DNA from 2 places in the Bradyrhizobium sp. th-b2 genome. Region 1 is predicted to be linked to the other one. Evidence: predicted binding sites of a transcription regulator. Region 1 holds the regulator's gene; the other holds the start of a gene.
What was found. Region 1 encodes PhoB, which activates phosphate uptake and scavenging genes when phosphate is short. Its sites were predicted from a motif close to TGTCATNNANCTGTCAT; they were not measured.
Positions count from the first base shown of each region.

Region 2: the regulator PhoB is predicted to act here: its motif matches at 3,188-3,204, upstream of K359_RS0121855 (alkaline phosphatase).

Region 1 covers NZ_AUGA01000007.1:281,209-288,470, forward strand. Annotated here, with positions in the region: gene K359_RS0113865 (Hsp33 family molecular chaperone) at 1-25, opposite strand, end outside; gene argF (ornithine carbamoyltransferase) at 251-1,177, opposite strand; gene K359_RS0113875 (aspartate aminotransferase family protein) at 1,177-2,385, opposite strand; gene K359_RS61220 (hypothetical protein) at 2,384-2,623, shown strand; gene K359_RS0113880 (GcrA family cell cycle regulator) at 2,884-3,396, shown strand; gene phoB (phosphate regulon transcriptional regulator PhoB) at 3,638-4,348, opposite strand; gene phoU (phosphate signaling complex protein PhoU) at 4,479-5,195, opposite strand; gene pstB (phosphate ABC transporter ATP-binding protein PstB) at 5,207-6,025, opposite strand; gene pstA (phosphate ABC transporter permease PstA) at 6,022-6,867, opposite strand; gene pstC (phosphate ABC transporter permease subunit PstC) at 6,872-7,262, opposite strand, start outside.
Region 2 covers NZ_AUGA01000018.1:34,343-41,604, forward strand. Annotated here, with positions in the region: gene K359_RS0121845 (hypothetical protein) at 1-376, shown strand, start outside; gene K359_RS0121850 (N-acetylmuramoyl-L-alanine amidase) at 436-1,410, opposite strand; gene K359_RS0121855 (alkaline phosphatase) at 1,562-3,124, opposite strand; gene K359_RS0121860 (TAXI family TRAP transporter solute-binding subunit) at 3,423-4,829, opposite strand; gene K359_RS0121865 (4a-hydroxytetrahydrobiopterin dehydratase) at 5,036-5,341, shown strand; gene K359_RS0121870 (YkvA family protein) at 5,433-5,822, shown strand; gene K359_RS0121875 (TAXI family TRAP transporter solute-binding subunit) at 6,074-7,246, opposite strand.

The sequences.
Region 1 (7,262 bases):
TGATGTCAGGGGATTGTGAAACCATGGCGCTCTATCTGGGGTCTCGAACCATGAAATAAAGGGGTTGAGCTAAACGCGAACTCTTCGTCCCTGCCTTGTGCGCAATTGCGCACTGGGGCAGGACCCATAACCACCACTGTCGGTTGATGCATCCAGCTGAGGCCCCAGCCTTCACAACAATTGACAGCGGTGGTTATGGGTCCCGGGTCGCGCTGCGCTTGCCCGGGACGACAACGTTAGTGACCTACGACTAGGCGACCGCGTCGAAACACCAGGCCAGAATGCCCTTCTGCGCATGCAGGCGGTTTTCCGCCTCGTCGAACACCACGGATTGCGGGCCGTCGATCACCTCGTCGGTGACCTCCTCGCCGCGATGCGCGGGCAGGCAGTGCATGAACAGTGCGTCCGGCTTAGCGAGCGACATCAGCTTGGCATTGACCTGATAGGGCTTCAGCACGTTGTGGCGGTGCTCGCCCTCCTTGTCGCCCATCGACACCCAGGTGTCGGTGACGACGCAGTCGGCGCCGCGCACGGCGGCTTCCGGATCGGTGCCGAGCACGATCGGAGCGCCGGTCGCCTTGATCCAGTCGCGCATCGGCTTCTTCGGCGAGAGCTCCGGCGGGGTCGCGACATTGAGCTGGAACTTGAAGCGCTCGGCGGCGTGCGCCCAGGAGGCCAGCACGTTGTTATCGTCGCCGGTCCAGGCCACCGTCTTGCCCTCGATCGAACCGCGATTTTCCTCATAGGTCATGAGGTCGGCCATCACCTGGCAGGGATGTGAACGCCGAGTCAGGCCGTTGATCACAGGCACGGTGGCATGCGCCGCGAGCTCGAGCAGCGCGTCATGGTTGAGGATGCGGATCATGATCGCATCGACATAGCGCGACAGCACGCGCGCGGTGTCGGCAATGGTCTCGCCGCGGCCGAGCTGCATCTCGGCGCCGGTCAGCATGATGGCTTCACCGCCGAGCTGGCGCATGCCGACGTCGAACGACACCCTTGTGCGGGTCGACGGGCGCTCGAAGATCATCGCCAGCGTCTTGCCCTCAAGCGGCTTCCTGCCCTTCTCATGCGCCTTCCGCGCCGCCTTCATGGCGGCGCCAGCGGACAGCATGTTGCGCAGCTCGGCGAGCGGCACCTCGTCGATGTCGAGGAAGTGGCGGACAGGCTTGCTCATCATCCCGCCGCCTTCTTCGGCTGGGTTGCCGCCAGCGCAGAGCAGGCGCGCTCGAGCGCTGTGATCGACTGGTCGATCTCGGCCTCGGTGACGATCAGGGGCGCCAGGAAGCGCACCACATTGTCGCCGGCGCCAACGGTGAGCAGCTTCTCGTTACGCAGCGCGACGATCAGGTCGCCGGAGGGCACCACGGCCTTGACGCCGATCAACAGCCCCTCGCCGCGCACGTCCGCCAGCACGGACGGATAGCGGTCGACGACGGAGGCTAGCTTCTGCTTGAGCAGCAGCGACATCTTCTGCACGTGCTCGAAGAAGCCGGGTTTCAGCATCACGTCGAGCACGGCATTGGCCGCGGCGACCGCCAGCGGATTGCCGCCGAAGGTCGAGCCGTGCGAACCCGGCGCCATGCCCTCAGCCGCCTTGGCGCTCGCCAGCACCGCGCCGATCGGGAAGCCGCCGCCGAGCGCCTTCGCCAGCGACATCACGTCAGGGGTCACGCCGGTGCGCTTGTAGGCGAAAAGATCGCCCGTGCGGCCCATACCGGTCTGCACCTCGTCGAATGCGAGCAGCAGGCCATGCTCGTCGCAGAGCGCGCGCAGCGCCTTGAAGAACGCCTGCGGCGCCGAGCGCACGCCGCCCTCGCCCTGCACCGGCTCGATCAGGATGCCGGCAGTGTGCGGGCCGATCGCTTTCTTGACGGCCTCGATGTCGCCGTGCGGCACCTGGTCGAAGCCGTCCATCGGCGGGCCAAAACCCTCGAGATATTTTGGCGAGCCGGTCGCAGCCAGCGTGCCCAGCGTGCGGCCGTGGAAGGCGCCTTCGAAGGTGATGATGCGGTAGCGCTCGGGATGGCCCTTGGAGAAGTGATAATGGCGGACCAGCTTGATCACGCCCTCCATCGCCTCTGCGCCGGAATTGCAGAAGAACACGAAGTCGGCAAAGCTCTGCTCGCACAGCCGGGCGGCCAGCGCCTCGCCGTCCGGGCTCTTGAACAGGTTCGACATGTGCCAGAGCTTGGTCGCCTGTTCCTGCAGCGCCTGGACCAGATGCGGATGCGCGTGCCCGAGCGCGTTCACCGCAACGCCCGAGGTGAAGTCGAGATAGCGGTCGCCGTTGGTTGCGATCAGCCAGGCGCCCTCACCGCGCTCGAAGCCGAGATCGACCCGGGCGAAGACGGGGAGCAGATGCGACGAGGCGCTGTTGGTCATGGCGTTCACTGCCGGTTTGAAGCCGACAATTGCCGTGCGCGCCTTGACGCCAGTGCAGCAACGGCCAGCTTCGGAAAACAAAACGGCCGCCTTTGCGGGCGGCACGTGCAGCCATTCTATGCTGCGGCCAGTAGGTGTCAATCGCCAGGAGCCGGCCTTTGCCGGCCTTCCTGCGATGCGAAACGAGCGCAATCCGGAGCATTCCGGTGCGGTGGAAAAGCCTCATTACAGTGCTTAACTTTGTGGGAACATGTGGACGCACGGCCGCGGACTCTTGCGCCAGAGTCACGCCATATTGTAGCGTTTGGCCTGTCGGGTACGACATCTCGTGCGGCAGTACTGGACCCTCTAAGTAGCCTTCGTGTCACACGTAAACGTTCGGGCGCAAGACCGCGCCCGGCGAGGGCTAAGGGATTCTGGCCGCTGGGATTTTGACCCGGATTTGGCTCGCAGCGTCGCTCCAATGACTGGCCGGCGCCATGCGAAAGGAAGAATGCGATGACTGTATTGACCTGGTCCGACGATCGCGTCGAGCAGCTGAAGAAGCTCTGGGAGTCTGGCCTCTCGGCCAGCCAGATCGCCGCGGAACTTGGCAATGTGACGCGAAATGCCGTGATCGGCAAAGTGCATCGGCTCGGCCTCTCCGGCCGCGCCAAGGCCCCCTCCACGGCCGCGCCGCGGCAGCGCAAGGCCCGCCCCGCCCAGCACATGATGCGGGTGGCGCGTCCGGTCTCGCGCGGCAACACCGCGCTGGCGCATGCCTTCGAGGTCGAGATGGAGCCCGATCCGATCTCCTACGACAACGTGGTGCCGATGAGCCAGCGGCTGTCGCTGCTCGAGCTGAACGAAGCCACCTGCCACTGGCCGGTCGGCGATCCATCGAGCCCGGAATTCTTCTTCTGCGGCGGCAAGGCGCTCGGCGGCCTGCCCTATTGCGCACACCACTCGCGCGTCGCCTACCAGCCCGCCGGCGATCGCCGCCGGCCGTCGGCGAAACCGCAGATCAAGTGAGCACTCGGGAAACTGGCGTAGGACTGAAAAAGAAATCCCCATGAAAGCGGGGATTTTTTTGTGAGAACCGTAGCCCGGATGCATCACCGGCGTCGTCCCGGCGCAGGCCGGGACCCATAACCACGAATGGGTGTTGTTTGAAAGCCGTCTGGCCGCGTGCCGATTGCGCCGGCCGCGGCGTATGGGTCCCGGCTTTCGCCGGGACGACAACGTGTTGCGGTTTATGAATGCCACACGGCCGTTACGGCTGCGGCTCGGCCTTCGCGAAGCGGTCGTCGAGCGCGTAGCCGGCGCCGCGCACGGTGCGGATCGGATCCTGCTCGCGGCCCGGATTGAGCAACTTACGCAGGCGGCCGATATGCACGTCGACGGTGCGCTCGTCGATATAGATGTCGCGGCCCCAGACGCTGTCGAGCAGCTGCTCGCGGCTGAACACCCGGCCGGGATGCTCGAGGAAGAATTCGAGCAGACGATATTCGGTCGGCCCGAGATCGATCGGGCGGCCGGAGCGCGCCACGCGGCGCTTCTCGCGGTCGAGTTCGATATCGCCATAGGTCAGCACGGTGGCAAGCCGCTCCGGGCTCGCACGGCGCAGCAAGCCCTTCACCCGCGCCAGCAGCTCGGGCACCGAGAACGGCTTGACGATGTAATCGTCGGCGCCGGTGGCAAGCCCGCGCACGCGCTCACTCTCCTCGCCGCGCGCGGTCAGCATGATGATCGGAAGCTGCTTGGTCTCGGGCCGCGCCCGCAGGCGGCGGCACAGCTCGATGCCGGACAGGCCCGGCAGCATCCAGTCCAGCACAACGAGGTCGGGGATGCGCTCCTTCAACCTGGTGTCGGCGTCGTCGCCGCGTCCCACCGTTTCGACGTCGTAGCCTTCCGCATCGAGGTTGTAGCGCAACAGTGTCGTCAGCGCTTCCTCGTCTTCGACTACCAGAATGCGTGCGCTCATCGGTCTAAGTTCTTTCTCTGTGGTGATCCGTTGCCCAAACGCAAACCGAAACACTCAACCCCTGAGCATATTCCCCGTGGGAAACGGTTTGTCGCGACGACAATCCGGTTCCGCCGATGCGGATCATGCCCTAGTTGCCCGGCACCGTGGTGGCGAAATTGGTCATATCGCCCTTCGGACGCTTGTCGGTGATCTGCTGGCCCTCGATCATGTAGAACACGGTCTCGGCGATATTGGTGGCGTGGTCGCCGATCCGCTCGATGTTCTTGGCGCAGAACATCAGATGGATGCAGAACGAGATGTTGCGCGGATCCTCCATCATGTAGGTGAGCAGTTCGCGGAACAGCGAGGTGCAGATCGCATCGACCTCCTCGTCGCCCTTCCAGACGTTCATCGCCGCCGGCAGATCGTGCGCGGCATAGGCGTCGAGCACCGACTTGACCTGCGACAGCACGAGGTCGGTCATGTGCTCGAGGCCGCGGATCAGCTTCAGCGGCTGGAAATCGCTCTCCAGCGCCGCGACGCGCTTGCCCATGTTCTTGGCGAGGTCGCCGATCCGCTCGAGGTCAGTCGCGACGCGCATCGCGCTGACGATCTCGCGCAGGTCGATCGCCATCGGCTGGCGGCGAGCGATCGTCAGCACCGCGCGCTCTTCGATGACGCGCTGCAGATTGTCGATCTCGATGTCGGCGGCGACCACGCGCTTGCCCAGCGCGACGTCGCGGCGGATCAGCGCGTCGACCGACTCGGTGATCATGCGCTCGACGAGGCCGCCCATCTCGGCGACCAGGCGGGTCAACTCCTGCAGGTCGCTGTCGAATGCCTTGGCGGTATGTTCAGAAGCCATCGCTTGTCTCCTCAGCCGAACCGGCCGGTGATGTAGTCCTGCGTGCGTCGATCGCTCGGCGAGGTGAAGATCTTGTTGGTGTCGTCGAACTCGATCAGCTCGCCGAGATACATGAAGGCGGTCTTGTCGGAGACGCGCGCCGCCTGCTGCATGTTGTGGGTGACGATCGCGATCGTGTAATCCTCGGAGAGCTCCTGGATCAGCTCCTCGACCTTGGCGGTCGAGATCGGGTCGAGCGCCGAGCACGGCTCGTCGAACAGGATCACCTCGGGACGCACCGCCACGGTGCGCGCGATGCACAGCCGCTGCTGCTGGCCGCCGGAGAGCGACAGGCCGGAAGCGTTCAGCTTGTCCTTGACCTCGTTCCACAGCGCGCCGCCGCGGAGCGCCTTCTCGACCCGGTCGTCCATCTCGGACTTCGAGATCTTCTCGTAGAGGCGGATGCCGAAGGCGATGTTCTCGTAGATCGTCATCGGGAACGGCGTCGGCTTCTGGAACACCATGCCGACCCGCGCACGCAGCAGATTGAGGTCGAGCTTGGGATCGAGAATGTTGGTCTGGTCCAGCATCAGCTGGCCGACCGCGCGCTGACCCGGATAGAGATCGTACATCCGGTTGAAGATGCGCAGCAGGGTCGACTTGCCGCAGCCGGACGGGCCGATGAACGCCGTGACGCGGTTGGTGCCGAGCGTCAGGTTGATGTTCTTCAGCGCGTGGTGCTCGCCGTAATAGAAGTTGAGGTTGCGCACCGTGACTTTCGGCGGCGCTTCCGGCAGCGGCACCTGGGGAACGTGGCTCGCGACAGTCGTGGAGACGGAAAGCTCGGTCATTTTGCGGCCCTTTCGGCACCAAGGATGCGCGCGCCGATGTTCAGCGCGAGCACAGTGAATGTGATGAGCAGCGCACCGCTCCACGCCAGCTCTTTCCAGTAGGCGTAGGGACTCTGCACGAAATTGTTGATGGTCACCGGCAGGTTGGCCATCGTCTTGGTCAAATCCCAGCTGAAGAACTGGTTCGACAGCGCGGTGAACAGCAGCGGCGCGGTTTCGCCGGCAACGCGGGCGGTCGCCAGCAGCACGCCGGTGATCAGACCGGATCGCGCTGCACGATAAGCGATCCGCTTGATCACCAGCGAGCGCGGCAGGCCGAGCGCGGAGGCTGCCTCGCGCAGCGGATTGGGCACCAGCAGCAGCATGTCCTCGGTGGTGCGCAGCACCACCGGGATCACGATCACAGCGAGCGCGAGCGCGCCTGCGATCGCCGAGAAGCCGCGCATCGGCACCACCACCGCGCCATAGATGAACAGGCCGATGATGATCGAGGGCGCGCTGAGCAGGATGTCGTTGATGAAGCGGATCACCGAGGTGAGCTTGTCGTTCTTGCCGTATTCGGCGAGGTAGGTGCCGGCGAACAGGCCGAGCGGCGCACCGATACCGACGCCGATCACGGTCATGATGACCGAGCCGACGATGGCGTTGAGCAGACCGCCTTCGGTCGAGCCGGGCGGCGGCGTGTTCTGGGTGAACAGCTGCACGCTGAGGCCGGCGAGGCCGTTGTAGAGCAGAGTGAACAGGATCAGCGCCAGCCAGGTGACGCCGAACAACGCCGCGCCGACGCAGAGTGCGCGGATGACGATGTCGCTGCGGCGGCGGGATTTGTAGATCGGGTTCATGGCGTTACTTCCCCGCCTTCGTTTCAAGCCGCATCAGCATCAATCGCGCGCCGGCGAGCACGAAGAAGGTCAGCACGAACAGCAGCAAGCCGAGCAGGATCAGGCCGGACTGGTGCAGGCCGTCGCTCTCGGCGAATTCGGAGGCGATCGCGGCCGAGATCGTGGTGCCCGGCGCGAAGATCGACGACGAGATGCGGAACGAGTTGCCGATGATGAAGGTCACCGCCATGGTCTCGCCGAGTGCGCGGCCGAGCGCCAGCATGACGCCGCCGATCACGCCGACCCGGGTGTAGGGGATCACGACGCTGCGGACGACTTCCCAGGTGGTGCAGCCCATGCCGTAGGCGGCCTCCTTCAGGACCGGCGGCACGGTCTTGAACACGTCGACCGAGATC
Region 2 (7,262 bases), on a different contig from region 1:
CCACAGGTTCAATCACTGGACCGCGGTGCGGGATGCGCTCATGAACGCACACGCAGACATCTTCCCACAGGTCCCGGCGATCGCAAAAGCTCTGCCCGATCCAATCGATCAAATGAAGCTCTTCGAGCTCATCCAGATCATTCCCACCCCGACCAGGGCCGCGCTGCAGTCAGGCAACCTCGTCGGCCACAGAATTTCCGACCCCAGGATCATGGGATATTTGCGAAACAACAGCATCTTCGCCTTCGGCCGGGCCGACAGGGCGAGAACGTCTGCGACCTTCCGCGAAATCCTCGATGCGATGTGGCTCTTCAACGCCAAGTTCGAACAGGCGCTTGCCAAGTCCAGGGGGATCGAGGCCGGCAAGCAGGGATGACATCGGCTGGCGCAGATCGGACCGCGTATTTGCCGAGAGCTCGGGGCGTCGCAGGGCGATCAGAGCGGACCGAGCAGGGCCCATCGCGGCTCGCAGAATTCCTTCACGGCAGAAGCGACGCCGCTGCTGATGAGGCTGCGGCGCTCGGGCGAGTCCATCTTGAGTTCTTCGTCGCGGTTGATGATCGAGCCCGCCTCCAGCAGGACTGATGGCATCGCGGTCTTTCGGAGCACGATCAGCTCATCATAGCTGTAGACGCCGGTTTCCTTGTTCAGCAGCGGGTGCTGGTAGCGACCCATGATGGCCTGGCTGTATTGCTCGGCATACTGAAGCCCCTGGGCCTTCATTTCCCCGGCGACCAGTTCGGCGAACCGGAGGCTCGTCTTGAACTCCGGATTGTCCCGGGAGACGAAAACCGAGTAACCGCTGAAGCGATCGCTGAAGTGGCCTTTCTTTCCCTCGAATTCCCAGTCCTCGAGCATTTTGTTGGGCACGGAGTCATGGTGGATCGACAGCAGGAGATCGGCGTGCAGATTGTTGGCGGCGGCGACCCGCTTGAAGAGGCTGGGTCTGGCCCTGCCTTCGGTCAGAAGCAGCCTGGTCTCAGTAAAGCCTTCGGCCTTCAACCTCTCCTCGATCAGCCGTGCAAGGCGCAGGTTGAAGGCGAACTCGGTGACATTCCGGGCACTGATCGCGCCTTCCGATTCTGCGGTATGTCCCACATCTAGAACGATCCGGAATGTCGAGGGATCGCATTTGGCTGCGGCCGGCTTGAGCGCGGACGGCGGCAGGGCGACCGGCCCAAGGGCGGCAAGCCGCGTGGCGCGGTGCTTCGGCTGAGCGCGGTGTCTTGCCAATTTGGCCGGCCGTGCCGACTTAGCGCGCTTTGGCGATTTGGCGTGCTTGGCTGAAGTCTTGAAAAGATCAGGCAGCCAGCCGGCGTCGCTGACTTCGATCGGCAGCAGCGCGAACACGGCAATCGCAACGACAGCCAGGCGGCGCGGCCGCAACCCCGCGACGATGCCGCCCAGCACGCGAATCAACTCGCGCCTCATGCTCCGCCCCCCTTCGGGCGCCCCCAGCATAATGGCTCTGATGTCGATACCGGAAGAGGCCGGTGACGTCCATCCCCGGCCAAATCGCGTCTGGGGAAGGGAGAGCGGTTCCGTCGCGGCTGCGACCCGATTACACCGGCTTCGGGTCGAGCGTGATCGCCCACAGCTCGGCGTCGACGCGGTCGCGCAGGCTCACGGTCATCTGCCCGCTTTTGCCGTCGATTTTGACGTGACCGAAGAACTGCATGCCGGCCGACGGCGGCAGGTTCTGGTTCGCTTCGCCCGGCGCCTTGATGAATTTCACTTCAGGGCCAAACGTGTTGTCGAGCTCGTTCGGACCGAACGTGCCGGCGTGCAGCGGGCCGGAGACGAATTCCCAGAACGGATCGAACTCCTGGAACTGCGCCTTGTTCGGATTGTAGTAGTGCGCGGCCGCGTAGTGCACGTCGGCGGTCAGCCAGACTGTGTTGACGATGCCGGCGGTCTTGATGAAGCGCAGGATGTCGGCGATCTCGAGCTCGCGGCCGCGCGCCGGGCCGTCGCCCTGCGCAAACGCTTCCGAGCCCTTCTTGTTGGCGGCATCGTCATAGACGATCAGCGACAGCGGCATGTCGGAGGCGATCACCTTCCAGGTGGCGCGCGAATTGAGCAGCGCGCGCTTCAGCCAGGCCATCTGGTCCGGACCGATGAAATAGGCATCGGGGCCGTATTGCTCCTGCAGGTTCGGACCGTTGGGGCCGCGATAGCTGCGCTCGTCGAGCATGAAGACGTCGAGATGCGGACCGTAGCTCAAGGTGCGATAGACCCGGCCCGGCTCGACGATGCTCTCGCGCATCGGATACATTTCGTGGAAGGCTTTCGCCGCGCGCGCGGCGAGCACGGTGATGTCGCGTTCCTTGTAAGACGCCGGCAGCTGCTTCGACAGCGACCAGTTGTTGGTCACCTCGTGGTCGTCCCACTGCACGAAGATCGGCACCTCGGCATTGAAGGCGCGGACATTGCTGTCGAGGAAGTTATATTTGTGCGCGGCCCGATACTCGTCGAGCGTCTCGGCGACCTTGGCCTTTTCGGGAATCGTGATGTTCTTCCAGACTTTGCCGTCGGGGAGCTTCACCTCGGACGGGATCACGCCGTCGGCGTAGATGGTGTCGCCGGAGTGCAGCAGGAAATCCGGATTGTGCTTCTTCATCGCGGCGAAGGTGATCATGCCGCCATCGTCGGGGTTGATGCCCCAGCCCTGGCCGGCGACGTCGCCGCCCCACACAAAGGAGACGTCGCGGCGGTCGCCCGGCGCGGTGCGGAAGCGGCCCACCACGGGCTCGCCCACGACGTCAATATGAGCGAGGTCGCGGAAGCGGACGCGATAGAAGATGTCCTGGCCGGAGGGCAGGTTCTCCAGCAGCATTTTTGCGGTGAAGTCGCTCTCCGGCAGCGCCGTGATCGGCGGCAGCGCACGGGCATCCTTGAACGACTCAGTGGTGGCGACCTCGACCATCATCTGCGCCGGCCGGTCCGCACGCGCCCACACCACGCCGCCGTCAACGCCGACATCGCCGGACTGCACGCCATGGGTGATCACAGGGCGATCCGCGGCGCGCGACAGATAAGGCATCGCGATCACACCGGCGCCGGCCGCAGCCGTCGTCGAGAGGAAGCGTCGGCGGGTGAGCTTTCGCGAAAACCGGATCGTCATGGGGAGCCTCCTCAGGTCACAGCGACAATGCGCCGCATGCGTGCCAAGACCTAGAAAAATTCCATGACGGAGAGATTACAGGGGCGGGCACATGTGAGGTGAGCACGCAAGCCGGCTCCCTCTCCCGCTTGCGGGGGAGGGTTGGGGGTGGGGGCTCTCTCCACGAATCATATCGCGCAGGGAGCCCCCACCCGCCGCGCTCCGGCGCGCAAGAGCGCTGCCGAGCGCGTCGGCCTCCCCCGCAAGCGGGAGAGGCGAAGGGAAACTCATGGAGAGATTGGTAGAGGTCGCGTAAGCCCTACGCCGTCCCCGCCGCCCTGAACTGGCTCGCGGTCCGCTGCAAATTCTGCGGCATGCTCAACAGCAGCGCCTTGCGGTCGGCGACGGCGTTGTGGAACTGCTCGAGCGCGATGTTGAACGCGGTCAGCGTGCCTTCCTCGATGGCGCCATGTTCGAAGCAGTCGAGGGTGTGGCGCAGGATGTCGTCGGCTTCCGCCTGCATCTGGTCGAGCTCTTCGGTGGAGTCGCTGTGCCGCGCGGTTTTCAGCATCTCCAGCAGACGCTCGCGCTGCGAGGTGTTGGTGTTGCGCTCGTCCTGCTTGAGGTAGCCGGCGAACCACGCGCCGGCCGAGCCCATCGCCGAGAACGCCATCAGGCTCCACCAGATGTAGTCGCTGTAGCGGTCGAGAAAGGTCTTCTCTTCGCCGTCGACGAAGGCGGCCGCGCCCGGATGCACCGGGATGGTGGCGTCCTTGTCGGTGTCGGGCGTCTCGATCTTGGCCGCGAGCGGGAAATCGTTCTTGAGCGACTGCCGGATCGCGAACAATTGCCGCGTGAATGCTGCGACCGTCGCGTCCGACACGCCCTTTCGCGCGACAATGTGGTGCGAGAAGCTGATCGTCTTCACTTCGTCATCGGGCCGGTCGGCCGAGCCGAGCGAGCCGGCGGGGATTTCGGCGGCCTCGTAGGCGGGATGGTTCTGGGCGATTGCCTCGGAGGCGTCGATCGGCAGGAAGGTCGGCTCGCCGCCGTCCTTGATCGACGCCGTGATCGCATCGATCGTGATCTTGCTGTTGGCCGGACCGACGGCGAGATAGGCGTCGGCCTTCAGGTTCTTGATAGCGTCCGCCGCCTCATTGGCCGGGAACTGGACGATCTCGACCTTCATCGGGTCGACGCCATACTGCTGCAGGATCAGCTTCAGCAGATTGACATTGGCCGGGGTGCGGCCGACGACGCCGATCTTGCGGCCGGCAAGTTGCGTGATCTTGGTGATCTTCGCGGCCTTGCGGCCCTTGCCCTTTGCCGCCGGCGGGGCCCACATCACCACGACATTCTTGCGCAGCACCGCGACCGCCTGCGCATTCTTCGGCACTTCGAGATCGCCGCGAATGATGGCGAGGTCGGCCTTGCCGTCGGCCAGCGTCTGCGCGCTGGCGGTGGCGCCGTCGGTCTGCACCGGTCTCAGCTTGACCTGGGTGTGCTGCTGGTTGTTGAAGGCCTGCGCCAGCGCCTGAACCACCTTGAGGTCATCGCTGTTGGCGGGGCCGACCGCGATCCGCAGCGTCACCGGGCGCACCGCGAAATAATAACCTGCGGTCAGCGCGCCGACGATGGCGAGCGCGCCCGCGATCAAGACGAACATCAGCCGCCGCTTTGCCGAACGCAGCGGCTTGGGCGATATGCTGGCGGGGCCGTCTGTCATCGATCTCGCAATCGTCGGGGCTCAATCTCGCAAACTACCAACGCGCATACATCCCAGATTTGTAGCAAATTCCTGAAGATACAGATGTTACATCTGCTTCATGGTTACCAGCGGCGATAGGACGCGATTTTGGCCTTATTTTCGGCTTGGATCCCACCCGGAGGGCGGTTGTTGGGTTAAGGTCGGCGTCAAACGGGAGGGTTGCCATGGTCGAACGGCTGTCAGCGGAAGCAAGGAAGGCCGCTCTTTGGGAACTGGCCGGCTGGTCGGAGCTGGCCGGGCGGGAGGCGATCGCAAAGACCTTCGTCTTCAAGGACTTCAACGAAGCCTTCGGCTTCATGGCCCGCGCCGCTTTGGTCGCCGAGAAGAACGACCATCACCCCGAATGGAAGAACGTCTACAAGACCGTCGAGGTCGTGCTGGCGACCCACGATGTCGGCGGGGTGACCAAGCGCGATATCGACCTCGCCAAGGCCATGAACACGATCGCACGGCAGCTTGGGGTCAATTGACCCAGCCGGCCGCAATCTTGCGCCGGTTGGCCGACATCCCCAGATTCGAAGCGTCTGCCGCCGAACTGTCGCGGCGCCGAGGAACCCCGCGATGACATCGAGCGAACACGATGTGGGATTTGGGCCTGCCGACCGGCTGGCGCAGGACCCGGAAAGCGTGCGCCGCCGCTTCTGGATCAAGTTCAAGAAGGTGGTGGCGAACCTGCCCTTCGCCGAGGACCTGCTGGCCGCCTATTACTGTGCCTTCGACCGGCAGACGCCGCGCCATGTGCAGGCGGCGCTGCTTGGCGCAATCGCCTATTTCATTCTGCCGTTCGATTTCGTGCCGGACATGCTGCCGATCCTCGGCTTCACCGATGACGCCGCGGTGCTCGCAACCGCGCTGCGCCTGGTGGCGAGCCACATCATGCCGGAGCATCGCGAAGCCGCGCGCGCCGCACTGAAGCGCGGGGTGCCGGAAGAGGGAGCGCCGCAGGCGTAGCCCGAAGCGCAGGATTTAACCTCCCCTTGAAAAGGGGAGGTCGCTTTGCTCGCCAGAGCAAAGCGGGTGGGGATCTGATCTCTCCGCTTGCAGCGTCATCTGCGGCTGACCCCCATCCCGTCATTCCCCCTTTCAGGAGGAAGGAGAAGACGGAGGCGTAGCCCGGATAGAGCGCAGCGCATCCGGGGTGAGACCGTCAGCTGACCCACGAGGCCCCGGGTTGGGCTGCGCTCCATCCGGGTCCGGGGAGTCTACCGTTTCTCGCCGGTGCGCAGTTGGGAACGCGTATTTTTTTCCGCGTCCCACGCCTGGAACTGCTTGAACAGCGCCTCCTTGTCGGCGTCGCTCTGCAGACGAGCGGCCGCCGGGCTCTGCTTCAGGAATTCATCGAAACGGCTGCGCGAGACGGCTTCGACGCCATGGCGGTCGAGCCATTGCTGGGCTACCGGCAGGCGTTGCCAACCCGGCAGCGGCGCCGACAACGAGACCTCCCGCCACTTCGGATGGAACGGCGGATTCTGGAATGTCGGAAATTTCGTGAAGAACGCATCCACGAAATTGGCCAGCTTGTGGTAGCGCTCGGTGTTCGGCGCCCAGTTGTAGGCCGCAAGCACGGCAGGAACGGCGATCGTGTCGACGCGATCCTCTCCCGAAATCAGGTTGGGATAGTCCTTGGCCGACAGGCTCGCGGGCAGATAGTCGCCCTGCAACGGCTTCTCGTAGTTGACCGTCACCAGGTGGAACCGATCGTCCTTGAAGCCGCTCACCGACTTGTAAGGCTTGCCGCCACACACGATCACGGCGTCAATTTCTCCGGCCTTCAATTTCTCCAGCGCGATGCGCTGCTCGACATAGACGACCTTCGGCTTCATTCCGAGCCGCTCGAACACGGTCAGCGCGGTCACGAAGGTGCCGCCATTGGGAAGGTCGACGCTGACGGTCTTGCCCTCAAGGTCCCTGAGATTGCGGATCGATTTCGACGCGATCACATGCATCTCTTCGTTATAGAGCTTGGTCACGTAGGTGAATTGTTTCTTGATATCTTTCGCAATGCCCTTCCGCTCCAGATATTCGAGCGTGTCAGACCGAACGATGCCGAGATCGACACCCTGCAGAAACAGGATGTCGGCGACGCTCTGCACCGAGCCGCGCCCGACGATCGGCAGAATGCGCAACTTGTTGCCATCGTCGAGCACGGAGGCGAGATCGGCGCCGAACTGAACATAGGTGCCGCCGATCGTGCCGGAGATCAGCGTGACCGTGTTGGCGTTGAGGCTCTGCTTGGTGCTTACCGAGCCGAACTGAAAGATCGCCTTCAGGCTGTCGCTGACCTTGGCCGGGTCGAATTCGGTCTGCTCGGCCCGTGCCGCCGGGCCGCAAATCATCATGCCTGTGAATAGTACCAATCCAAACAAGCGTCGCATGTGTCCCTCGAGAAAA